DNA from 4 places in the Serratia sp. NCCP-200 genome. Region 1 is predicted to be linked to each of the others. Evidence: predicted binding sites of a transcription regulator. Region 1 holds the regulator's gene; each other region holds the start of a gene.
What was found. Region 1 encodes CRP, which controls carbon source genes, mostly activating them, when cyclic AMP is high. Its sites were predicted from a motif close to ATGTGANNNNNNTCACAT; they were not measured.
Positions count from the first base shown of each region.

Region 1 (3,135 bases):
GCGGCTGAAGTGGTAATAGCAGAACTGGCCAACCGGGTTATCGGCGTGCTGTGAGGCCACTTTTTCCAGCGCTGCCAGCTCATTCTTCATGCTGAAACGCGCAGAGTGCCGATGATAGAGAATATCGTCGGCCATCACCCGCAGGCGCGTGGCGATCACTTGGGCGTTGCGGCGGATAATCGCTTCGGCCTGGCTTTGCTCCACCAGCTTTTGCACTTCTTCCGGCAGATGCAGGCTGACGGTGATGTGCTCTTGCAAATCGAGCGCCACCTGAAACGTACGCCGCAGGCGCTTTTGCTCTAGGTTATTGGCATGGGGCAGGAAATTAAGCTGTTGGTATAGCAGACTGATCAGGTCCATCACTTTCTGCTGGCGTTGCAACAGCGGCGGCAGGGCAGTTTCAGGATCGGTGTGCTGCGTCAGTAATGAGTATTTGGCTTCAAAATAGTCGGCCAACTGCATATACAGCTGGCTTAGGGATTCGCGCATCGGCTGCTCTTTCCACAGCTTGAACCAGGCCCAGGTAAACAGCCCGTACCAGGCGGTGCCGACGATATACAGCAAAGGGGCATGCCAGATTGGCACGGTGCCTACCATGCTGAGGGAAAAGATGGCGGCGACCAATGCGGCTGGTAGCAGGCGTGCGTGCAGCGGGCTGATCTCACCGCTGACGCCGAGCAACAGCGCCATTGCCAGCATCAGCAAGGGTAACGGCAGATCCCACAGCAGGGCTTGTTGCAGCAGAAGGCTGCTGAGTGCGAACAGGGAGCCGCCTACGACCAGGCGTTTGAAAAAGCGTTTGTGTGGCGTATCCAGCCCGGCAATGTTGCAGCAGGCGGGCACCAACGAGAACAGCATGCCGAGTTGCAGGTTGCCAATCAGTAAACCAAACGCCACCGGCAGGCACAACACCAGCGTTTGCCGCAGTGCGTAGTTGACTTCCGGGTGGTAGATCAGGCGGCGCCACATGGTTGGCTATTCAGCAGGTAAAGAAACGGCGCATTGCTGCACCGTTTCTCTGGGGATTAACGCGTACCGTACACGACAATGGTTTTGCCGTGCGCGGAGATCAGGTTTTGATCTTCGAGCATTTTCAAAATACGACCGACGGTTTCACGTGAGCAACCGACGATTTGGCCAATTTCCTGGCGGGTGATTTTGATCTGCATGCCGTCTGGGTGAGTCATGGCATCAGGCTGTTTTGCCAGGTTCAGCAAGGTCTGTGCAATGCGGCCGGTTACGTCAAGGAAGGCGAGGTTACCCACTTTCTCTGAGGTGACTTGCAGGCGGTTAGCCATCTGTGCGGACAGGCGCATCAGGATATCCGGGTTAACCTGGATCAGTTGGCGGAATTTCTTGTAGGAAATTTCAGCCACTTCACAGGCGGTTTTGGCCCGTACCCAGGCGCTACGCTCCTGGCCTTCTTCAAATAATCCTAGCTCGCCGATGAAATCCCCCTGGTTAAGGTAGGACAGGATCATCTCTTTGCCTTCTTCATCTTTAATCAGCACCGCGACGGAGCCTTTGACGATGTAGTAAAGCGTTTCGGCCTTTTCACCTTGGTGAATAAGCGTACTCTTCGATGGATATTTGTGGATATGGCAATGAGACAGGAACCATTCGAGAGTCGGGTCTGTTTGCGGTTTGCCGAGAACCATTCGCTGTTATCCTCTGTTGTTATCGCTGCCTTGTATCACAGGGGTCAGAGTTCCCTGTAAAACGTGCTTATAGCCCGGTGTTTTAATTGTGGCTATCAACAGGTTTTGAGGCGTGTTATAGAAATACGCTTGTGCTCTAGCATATTAACTTGCAGGGAGAGCTGCAAGCTACATTCTGTTAACAAACCAATATAGGGGCCTTTCCTTGGACATATCCCTGAAATCGGTGACCTGGAAAGAGTTATTGCGGCTCTGTTTGTAGCACAGAGTGAGGCGGGTGTCTTGTGTTGTCTCGCTTCAGCATGATTAGCGTCAGGTTACGTTGCCAGAATGTATGCGAAAGCGTACCCTGTTTTTAAGAAATTAACCGGAGTGTGTAACATGCAGGCAAGAGTTAAGTGGGTAGAAGGGCTGACATTCCTGGGTGAGTCTGCGTCTGGTCACCAGGTTTTGATGGATGGCAATGCTGGCGATAAAGCGCCAAGCCCGATGGAAATGGTGTTGATGTCCGTCGGCGGCTGTAGCGCCATCGATGTGGTGTCGATCCTGCAAAAAGGGCGTAACGATGTGCGTGACTGTGAGGTAAAACTGACCTCCGAGCGTCGTGAAGAAGCACCGCGTCTGTTTACCCATATCAACCTGCATTTTATCGTCACCGGCAAAGGGCTGACCGATAAGATTGTCGAGCGCGCGGTGGATCTTTCCGCCGAGAAATACTGCTCCGTCTCCTTGATGCTGGGTAAAGCCGCCAGCATTAGCCACAGCTTCGAAATCCGCGAAGTGGCCTGATCCTACCAAGGGTAGCGCAGGCAGTGGGCACGCAATAAATCAAGAAATCGCCGTGCCGTCACGGTTAGCGGCGATTTCTGTGAATACAGCACGCAATATTGCGCTTGTGGCAACGTGTCGATAGGCAATGCCACCAGCCGACGCTGCAAATAGAACGGTGCACTCATCGCCCGCGCCACGATAGTCAGATAATCCGCCTCCAGCACCATATTCAAGCCACAGGTCACAGAGTCCGAACGAATGGGCGAACGGCTCAATTGCTGATAGAAGGTGCCTAATACCGCACGCAACTGCTGGTAATAACCCATATCGGTTTCCGGTAATAACCACTTGGCCTCACGCAGTTCGTCCAACGAGGTGGCCTGCGCCAGTGGGTGCCCCTGGCGTGCGATAATGCAAAAAGAGGCGTTGAACAGCGGTTCACGCACCAGATCCTCCAGCGGAAGTTCCGGGCTGACGGTACCCACGGCAAAATCCAGGCGGCCTTCGCGCAATGCTGGCAGTAGCGTAGAAAGCTGCGCTTCGCGGATTAGGAGATTGGCCTGTGGAAACGGCTGTTTGAAGGCTTCGACCAGCTCCGGTAATACCGTCAGGGCGAGTAGCGAAGAGCAGCCAATGGCGACGTTACCTTGCGAATGCTGATTCAACTGCTGGATCTCGTCGGCGGCGCGCTGCAATTCCTCCAGGA
Region 1 covers NZ_BAAKUJ010000007.1:174,235-177,369, forward strand. Annotated here, with positions in the region: gene AC6HVW_RS21020 (YccS/YhfK family putative transporter) at 1-969, opposite strand, end outside; gene crp (cAMP-activated global transcriptional regulator CRP) at 1,026-1,658, opposite strand; gene AC6HVW_RS21030 (OsmC family protein) at 2,040-2,447, shown strand; gene AC6HVW_RS21035 (LysR substrate-binding domain-containing protein) at 2,450-3,135, opposite strand, start outside.

Region 2 (3,135 bases), on a different contig from region 1:
CGGGGCGGCGATGATCTATAGCGTGGGCACGCTGTTTCTGCTGGTGGTTATGGGCATTCCCAAGCTGCGCGAGTTCCGCCGTTCCTATCTGCTCCTCGGCAGCCTGCTGTTTGTGCTGTATGAGATTTGCCTCTCGCTGTCGCTGGGCTATGCCAGCAACCGTACGCAGGCCATTGAGCTGGGGATGATCAACTATCTTTGGCCCTGTTTTACCGTATTGATGGCCATCCTGTTCAATGGACAAAAGGCCAAATGGTGGGTGGTGCCTGGTTTGTTACTTTCCCTGTTCGGGATTGGCTGGATCATGAGTGGCAGCGGCGGTTGGTCACCGGCACAAATGCTGGCCAACGTGCGCAGTAATCCGTTGAGTTACGGGCTGGCATTCAGCGGTGCGGTGATTTGGGCCATCTATTGCAACGTGACCAAGAGGATCGCCCAGGGCAAAAACGCGGTAGTGCTGTTTATCTCGCTGACCGCGCTGGCGCTGTGGCTGATTTATCCTTTCAGTAATGAAAGCGGCATGCACTTTAGCCTGCCGGTTGTGGTGGCGTTGCTGTGCGTGGGGACGGCGATGGGGGCTGGCTATGCCGCTTGGAACGTCGGGATCCTGCATGGCAATATGACGCTGCTGGCGACCGTATCTTACTTTACCCCGGTATTGTCATCGGTGTTTGCCGCCGTGGTACTCAGCACCGCGCTGACCCTCAACTTCTGGCAAGGGGTGATGATGGTCACGCTAGGATCGCTGATTTGCTGGCGGGCCACCCGCGCCGACTGAGGCCTATTTTTTACCTGCGCAGGCGGCAGAATAATGAATTTCGAGCTAATCTCAAGGTAAGTGTTCTGCCAGAAGGAACGGGAAAATGAGAAAAGATATTCAATTTATTCAGCAGCCAGCGCTTAATGGTCACAGTTTCAGCACTGGTGATGTCGTTCGCCTGACCACCGCTAACCTACCGCATGAATACCAGTTGGATGTGATGATCCTGCGCCGTGACGATAAGCTGATCCACGGCTCGGTAGTCGTGGCCTCGCCGAAAGTCGATATCCCGGTCAGCCAATGGGAAATTGCCACGGGTGATGAGGTGATATTCCGGCAAGAGAACATTGCCAAGGCCGTACCCGGAGCCCGCTGAAAAAAAACCAACGGGTTCGCCATATAAGGGGGCCGTATCCTGCGCCCGCCTGCCACTAAGCCGACATAAGCGTCGGCTTTTTTATGCGCTTTTTAACCTCAGGTTAAAATTTGGTGTTGAACATAAAGACACCAAAAATCGGCGATTGAAAAATTATCGATATGATGAAAATCACATCAAAAATGTTTTGCACTGCAATTTATTTTATAAAATGAGAACGCAATCGATTACGCGATGGTAAAATGCCTGACTGGATCACAGATTATTACAGTGAGAGCTTTCTATAATGCGCACGGCGACCGGTAATAGGTAACCGTTTGTTTACAGCAGGCGTCGCCAGACACATATCATTCCAACGGGCAGGGAATTGGCCCACTCAGCATGTGGTAATAAAATGAAGAAAATAGCTCTCGCAGCAGGTGTGCTTCTTTCCGCGTCTTTCAGCCCCGCTTCCATGGCGGCAGAAAGCAAAGACAGCCAGTATCTTTCAGACTGGTGGCATCAGAGTGTCAACGTAGTAGGCAGCTACCATACCCGCTTCGGGCCGCAGCTGAACAATGACGTGTATCTGGAGTATGAAGCCTTTGCCAAGAAAGACTGGCTGGATTTCTATGGCTACGTGGATGTGCCAAAGTTCTTCGGCACCGGTAACACGCCAAACCGTGGTATCTGGGATAAAGGTTCACCGCTGTTTATGGAGATCGAACCGCGCTTCTCCATCGACAAACTGACTGGCACCAACCTGGGCTTTGGGCCGTTCAAAGAGTGGTATTTTGCCAACAACTACATTTACGACATGGGGCGTAACAACGCCTCCCGTCAAAGCACCTGGTATATGGGCCTAGGCACCGATATCGAAACCGGCCTGCCGATGAGCCTGTCGATGAACATTTATGCCAAATACCAATGGCAGAACTATGGTGCATCCAACGAGAACAGCTGGGACGGCTATCGCTTCAAGGTGAAATATTTTGTGCCGTTGACCGAAATGTGGGGCGGCAACCTGAGCTATATCGGTTTCACCAACTTTGACTTTGATTCCGATCTGGGCAGCGACAACTTCGTGGTGGATGGCCGTCAGGCACGTACCAGCAACTCTATCGCCTCCAGCCACATTTTGGCGCTGAACTACGATCACTGGCATTACTCCTTCGTGGCACGTTACTTCCATAACGGTGGTCAATGGAATGATGGGGTGGACATCGGTACGCCGCAGGGGCCAATCAAGTCTACCGGCTGGGGTTACTACCTGGTTGCCGGTTATAACTTCTGATTTTTCGTGGTATCAGAAACAGGAAACCCCGCGCTGGCGGGGTTTTTTTTCATCATTAAGGCTAACTTTCCGCGGGTAAATGTTTAACCGGCATAACCAATTTACCCTTGATAACGTAGCACTCATTGTCGATCCACTTGAGGATTTGCTCACGGCTGACACCTTCAAATTGCGCATAGCGATAAATATCACCATTGAAGTGCAGCTGGATGTACTCCATCAACGTCATGTGCATGGTTATAACTCCTAAACGCCCAGAAATAGCGGTTTCGCCACGCTGAGTGGTTGAGCTTTTCAAGGCCTAAAGGTAGATTATTCGCAACAAAACAGCAACAAAAAAGACTAAAAAGTGGCGTTATAATAGTGAAAAGTAGTAAAAGAAATCCCGCACGGGACGGCGGGAAATTGAGTAGTATCATTTATCGATGACATAAGATGGGTTTTGAGGTGCAACGAAAAAGAGCAGGTTTACTCATTTCTGTGGCCGACTAAAATTACTGGATGGCTTATTTTGCCGCAAGAAAAATCTACGGCATTTACTCGGATATCATGAGTAGTTTTGCGCGTGAACAATTTTTTGCCTGATAGCCACGACCTGTTTTTTAATAATTGGTGTGAATGATATGTCGGGCTGATAGGCGGGCGCAGTATGCAGCGCCCCGTCATAGCACGGCGAACTTTTACGCGCGGGCGCAGATGTTCTTTTTGAACGTGAGTACACGGCTG
Region 2 covers NZ_BAAKUJ010000003.1:254,257-257,391, forward strand. Annotated here, with positions in the region: gene yddG (aromatic amino acid DMT transporter YddG) at 1-778, shown strand, start outside; gene AC6HVW_RS11330 (hypothetical protein) at 864-1,136, shown strand; gene AC6HVW_RS11335 (nucleoside-specific channel-forming protein Tsx) at 1,531-2,409, shown strand; gene AC6HVW_RS11340 (hypothetical protein) at 2,471-2,644, opposite strand; gene AC6HVW_RS11345 (serine hydrolase domain-containing protein) at 3,090-3,135, opposite strand, start outside.
Region 2: a site for CRP is predicted at 1,296-1,313, ahead of AC6HVW_RS11335 (nucleoside-specific channel-forming protein Tsx). Genes of this name have one in related genera too.

Region 3 (3,135 bases), on a different contig from region 1:
TTGGCTGGCGCTCATCCCCAACACGGCGGCGATGATAACGGCCAACGGTTGATGCTTCGTGGTTTGCGGCATACTACAGGCTCCTTTTCACGGCTAAGCAATAATTGTGAAATAGTTATCAAGCGGGCTAAATATACGGATATCAGCAAAAATCATTCCTACTTGGTGCGCCAAAGATAAGATTTTTCCTTCTGATAAGTTGCTCGGAAATTAGCAGAAGCAAAAATTCATAGCTAATAATTTTTACAGAAATGTTAAGCATTTCTCTTTTATTATCCCATAGCCCTACAGACACCTAGCCTTCCCATCCACCTAGATGACGGTTAACGCCATGATTTTATTGGATAAATAACATCTTCATTTTCAACCTTTTCTTCACGGATGAAAAAAACCGCTCAAAAGAAACATTCAGTTAACAAAAATGCCGTTCAGAGAATAAACACCTGCCTATGCGTGCTTAATCACTAATAACACCTGTGTGAAACGGAGACAAGCCCTACAGAATGATGTAATTAAATTAACAACAATTTTACCCATAGGGAGATAAAAACCCCGTCACGCGGTGTTTAAAAGTGGAGAAAATAACATCTTGGTGCTTTATCAACCGATAAAGTGAGATTTGTGCCACAGGGTGGGGCAATAGAATGAAAAGCAGGCAGGTTATGCACTTTAATAATGCATCAGCTGGGATAATTTGAAAAATTAAAAATAAATTAAGCCGCAAACGGGGTTGTCCGCGGCTTTATTAAGGTTATAACAACCCAGGGAAAATGGCTTTGATGCCGGTGACAATAAATTCGATCCCCAGCGCCATCAACAATAACCCCATGATACGGGTAATGACGTTGATGCCGGTTTGCCCCAGCAGACGCACCAGCAGCGGAGCTGCCCGGAACAATAGCCAGCAACAGAAAGCGAACAAGGCGATCGCCACGGTAAAACCTAACAGGTTCTGCCAGCTGTGGTAACGAGAGCTCCAGACAATGGTGGAACTGATGGCACCCGGCCCGGCCATCAGGGGCAGCGCCAAGGGAACAACCCCGATGCTTTCACGGATCGCGCTCTCTGACTTTTCCTGCTTGTTCTGTTTGTCTTCACCCAGCTTGCCGCTGATCATCGACATGGCAATGGTCACCACCAGAATGCCGCCGGCAATACGGAAAGAATCGATGGAGATACCAAACATACGCAATATGCCCTCGCCCAGGAACAGCGAGGTCCACAAAATAATCGCCACCGACAGGTTAGCCGTCAGGTTGGTTTTGTTACGCCCGACCTCGGCCTGATAGCTGGTCATGCTGATAAACACCGGCAGAATACCTACCGGGTTGACCAGCGCAAACAGGCCGACAAAGAACTTGATGTAGCCGGAAAAATCCAACAGAGATTGGCCCACGAAAAACTCCGCATAAATAGCTGTAAAAAGAGACACTGCCGATGCGCGCTAATGTAATGGAATTGCGCCAGCTAATCCATCCACCCGGCCAGCATTTTTCCCTACCCCAACAGAATGTTACAAAACAATTCGCTATTGTTAATGCCTTGTGTGTTGCATGCTGTTATCAAGTATCATCGCGTCATCGTCAAGCACCTTGTTGATAATCGCTCTCAACAAATGCCAGCTGAAAGGTGTCAGCTTGCGATTTTTATGATGTACATCACAAAATATCTACTCAGGAATAGTTAAGCTCTTAGTCGTAGTCAAAAGGGAGTACGAGGTATGGATACCGATTTCTGTCTCGCTTGCCTACTACCAACTTGCACTTGGTAAAGCTCTTTAAGTAAATCAGCAGTATGGGTCGCTAACTGCGGGAAAAGTCTCATGATCTAACAGACGCCTTCCTGACAGATGTCTATACTAGTTCCTCGAACGGCTTATTTACTGAAAGAGTTTAACATTTATCAGGAGAGCATCATGGCTGTAACGAATGTCGCTGAATTGAACGAGCTAGTTGCACGTGTCAAAAAAGCCCAGCGCGAGTATGCCAACTTCTCACAAGAGCAAGTTGATAAGATCTTCCGCGCCGCTGCCCTCGCCGCCGCAGATGCCCGTATTCCTCTGGCTAAAATGGCCGTTGAAGAATCTGGCATGGGTATCGTTGAAGACAAAGTCATCAAAAACCACTTCGCTTCCGAATACATCTATAACGCCTATAAAGACGAAAAGACCTGCGGGATCCTCTCCGAAGACGAAACTTTCGGTACCATCACCATTGCAGAGCCAATTGGCCTGATTTGCGGTATCGTGCCAACCACCAACCCAACTTCTACCGCGATCTTCAAAGCGCTGATCAGCCTGAAAACCCGTAACGGCATTATCTTCTCTCCGCACCCACGTGCCAAGAACGCCACCAACAAAGCCGCAGATATCGTGTTGCAGGCTGCCATTGCTGCTGGCGCGCCGAAAGACATCGTCGGTTGGATCGACCAGCCAACGGTGGAACTGTCCAATCAACTGATGCATCACCCAGACATCAACCTGATCCTGGCAACCGGTGGCCCAGGCATGGTTAAAGCTGCTTACAGCTCTGGTAAACCCGCTATCGGTGTTGGTGCCGGTAACACTCCAGTTGTAGTCGATGAAACTGCCGACATCAAACGCGTTGTTGCTTCTATCCTGATGTCAAAAACCTTCGACAGCGGTGTGATCTGTGCGTCTGAACAGTCCGTGATTGTGGTGGATTCCGCATACGATGCAGTGCGCGCACGCTTCGCTTCCCACGGCGGCTACATGCTGCAGGGCAAAGAGCTGAAAGCCGTTCAGGACATCATCCTGAAAAACGGTGGCCTGAACGCCGCTATCGTTGGCCAGTCTGCACCAAAAATCGCTGAAATGGCCGGTATCAAAGTGCCAGCCAACACCAAAATCCTGATCGGTGAAGTGAAACTGGTTGACGAATCTGAGCCGTTTGCTCACGAAAAACTGTCACCTACCCTGGCGATGTACCGGGCCAAAGACTTTGAAGACGCCGTCTGCAAAGCCGAGAAACTGGTCGCCATGGGCGGTATCGGTCACACCTCTTGTCTGTACACCGATCAAGATAACCAGACTGCACGCGTGGAATATTTTGGCGACAAAATGAAAACCGCACGTATTCTGATTAACACCCCGGCTTCTCAGGGGGGTATCGGTGA
Region 3 covers NZ_BAAKUJ010000003.1:818,846-821,980, forward strand. Annotated here, with positions in the region: gene AC6HVW_RS13885 (ABC transporter substrate-binding protein) at 1-72, opposite strand, end outside; gene AC6HVW_RS13890 (YchE family NAAT transporter) at 752-1,396, opposite strand; gene adhE (bifunctional acetaldehyde-CoA/alcohol dehydrogenase) at 1,916-3,135, shown strand, end outside.
Region 3: a site for CRP is predicted at 1,647-1,664, ahead of AC6HVW_RS13890 (YchE family NAAT transporter). Genes of this name have one in related genera too.

Region 4 (3,135 bases), on a different contig from region 1:
GGGTTGTTTGATGCCAAGTGCCTGCGCCATTTCGACCTGGGTTTTCTGCACCCGCTCACGTAGTTCGGCCAGGTGAATATTGAGCAGCGTATCCGCCGCAATGCGCTCAGCGCTGGCCACTACCTCGGGTTTTTCTTCCGCCAGGATTTGTTCGAGTGTTCTGCCCATGGCCTACTCCTTTTTTGTCGTTGAACCTAGACCAATATAGGTTAAATGCTATATAGGTGCAAACCTATAACCAGGCTGTGCGGTGAGCATCTAGGAGGGAATACCCACACATTGCAGCGTCCCTAAAAACAACACCATGTCCAACCGTAGGGGCGCAGCGTGCAGCGCCCCTACGTTCAGAACCGGTTGAAGTTTGTCAGCATGGAGAGTATCTACGAGGTGTTTGCCAGAGCTATCAAGCCCGATGGTGCTGCAAGCGTTCGTTACGATAGAAACTCAAGATACACCAGCCGAGGGCGATCAGGGCCAACGGCGCTCCGACGAAGCCAATGTTTGGCATTCCCAGATGCAGGCTGACCTGGTTGCCCAGCAACGCCCCGCCGCCGATCCCAAAGTTATACAAGCCGGAGAAGATCGCCATCGAGACATCGGTCGCATCCGGTGCCAGACTGAGCACCTTCGCCTGCATCGAAAGACCAATCGCCATGATGGCCATGCCCCAGACCACACACAGCAACGTCAAGGTCGTTTCATTACCGGAAGCGGGCAACAGCAATAACAGGCTGAGGGCCAGCAGACCAATTGCCCCCATGAAGAAACCCGACGGGAAACGTTCGCTGTAGCGGCTGAATAGCAGGCTGCCGACAATGCCCGCAGCACCAAACAGTAACAGCATCAAGGTGGTAAAGTTGGCGGATAACCCGGCCACGGTCTGGATAAAGGGCTCGATGTAGCTGTAGGCAGTAAAGTGCGCCGTCACCACAATGATGGTCAACATATACAGGCTGACCAGCTCCGGGCGTTTGAACAACAGGGGAACGCTGGCCAGTGAACCGGAATGCTCGCTTTTCAGCACCGGCAGCAAGCGCCACAGCATCACCAACGCCAGGGTGGCGCACACGGCAATGCCAATAAACGTCATACGCCAACCGAGTAGCTGCCCCACCACTCGCCCTAACGGTAAACCCAACACCATCGCCAGCGCGGTTCCCCCCGCCAGCATACTCAACGCCTGTGCCTTTTTGCCTGCGGGTGCAACACGAATGGCCAATGACGCGGTGATCGACCAGAACACCGAGTGCGCCAGCGCCACACCGGCACGCGAGATCACCAAGGTGGTAAAGTTCCAGGCCACCGCGGTGAGCACATGGCTGGCAATAAACAGGATAAATACCCCGATCAGCAGCTTACGCCGCTCAATCTTGCTGGTCAGCAACATACAGACCAGCGACATCGTGGCAACGATCCAGGCATAAATCGTGATGATCAGCCCCACCTGCTCGGTTTGCATCCCAAAGCTTTGGGCAATATCACTCAATAACCCGACGGGGATAAATTCGGTGGTATTAAAGATAAATGCCGAAATGGCCAAGACGACCACGCGCATCCAGGCGGTCGAGCGGGAAGTGCTGATTTCATCCATTGTAGGTGTTCCGGAACAGGGGCTGGCAGTGGCGCCATTTTAACTAACCCGTAACCAGAATGCGACCTAGATCACGTTTTTGTAGTGCTGTTTTTTTCAACAGTAGGAGCGCCATATTTGACGCCCCTAGGATCGAGGATGTTCAATGCGCCCCTCATCGGGGCGGTTACCTTTATGCGCCTCCCAGATAAGCCTTTCTCACCTCCTGATTGCTCAGCAGTTCGGCACCGCTGCCGCTCAGGCGGATTTGCCCATTGACCATCACATAGCCCCGATCGGACAGCTTCAGCGCATGGTTGGCGTTTTGCTCCACCAGGAAAATTGTCATGCCGCCGTTGGCCAGTTCGCGCAGAATGCTGAAGATCTGTTTGACGATGATCGGTGCCAGCCCCAGACTCGGCTCATCCAGCAACAGCAACTTTGGCCGGCTCATCAGCGCACGGGCTATCGCCAACATTTGCTGCTCACCGCCGGACATGGTCATCGCCCGCTGGTTACGCCGCTCTTTCAGGCGCGGAAACAGCTCATACATACGTTGCATATCTTCAGCGGCATAGCGGTTACCAAGGGTGATGGTGCCCATCAGCAGATTTTCCTCTACGCTCATGTCGGGGAAAATCCTCCGCCCTTCTGGGGCCTGCGCGATGCCACTGCTGGCCACAAAATGCGTCGACCGCTGGCTGATATCCGTCCCCTGAAACAGGATCTGCCCACCGCTGATGCGGGGTTGGCCAAAGATTGACATCAGCAAGGTGGATTTCCCCGCCCCGTTGGCCCCGATCAACGCTACGGTTTCCCCTTGCCTGACCTGTAATGACACCTGTTCCAGCGCCTGGATTGGGCCGTAATGGACATCTACCTCGCGAAATTCCAGCATCACCTCGCTCATCCCGCCAGCTCCTCTTCGTCTGCGCCCAGATAAGCGGCGATCACGCTGTCATTGTGTTGGATCTCCTGCGGCGTCCCCTCGGCGATCACATTGCCGTGATCCAGTACGATCACCCGGTCGGAAATCTCCATCACCATGCCCATATCATGTTCGATCAGCAGCACCGTAATATCATGATGCTGGCGCAAAAAGCGGATGATCCGGCTCAGGGTGGCGGTTTCCACCGGGTTCAACCCGGCGGCGGGCTCATCCAGGCAGATCATTTCCGGGGTAGTGCACATCGCGCGGGCGATCTCCAGCCGCCGCTGCTGGCCGTAGGACATCTCCCCCGCCAGGCGGTTGGCACAGTCCACCAACTCGACCACCTCCAGCCAGTAAAATGCGCGGTCCAGTGCTTCATTTTCTGCCCGGCGATAGGCTGGCGTATTGAGCACGCCAGCAATCAGGTTTCGGTTACTCAAACGGTGTTGCGCCACCAACAGGTTCTCCACCACCGACATCTCACGGAACAGGCGGATATTCTGGAAGGTGCGGGCAAGCCCGGCACGGTTCACCAGATGTGTGCCACCAAACATTTTGTAGTAAAGGCGCGACCCCAGTTGCGCGGGGTTAATCCAATCCCCTGCACGGAATTTCTGCCCGAGGATACGGATCA
Region 4 covers NZ_BAAKUJ010000001.1:797,337-800,471, reverse strand. Annotated here, with positions in the region: gene proR (transcriptional regulator ProR) at 1-168, opposite strand, end outside; gene AC6HVW_RS03710 (sugar transporter) at 404-1,591, opposite strand; gene AC6HVW_RS03705 (ABC transporter ATP-binding protein) at 1,764-2,480, opposite strand; gene AC6HVW_RS03700 (ABC transporter ATP-binding protein) at 2,477-3,135, opposite strand, start outside.
Region 4: a site for CRP is predicted at 1,651-1,668, ahead of AC6HVW_RS03710 (sugar transporter). Genes of this name have one in related genera too.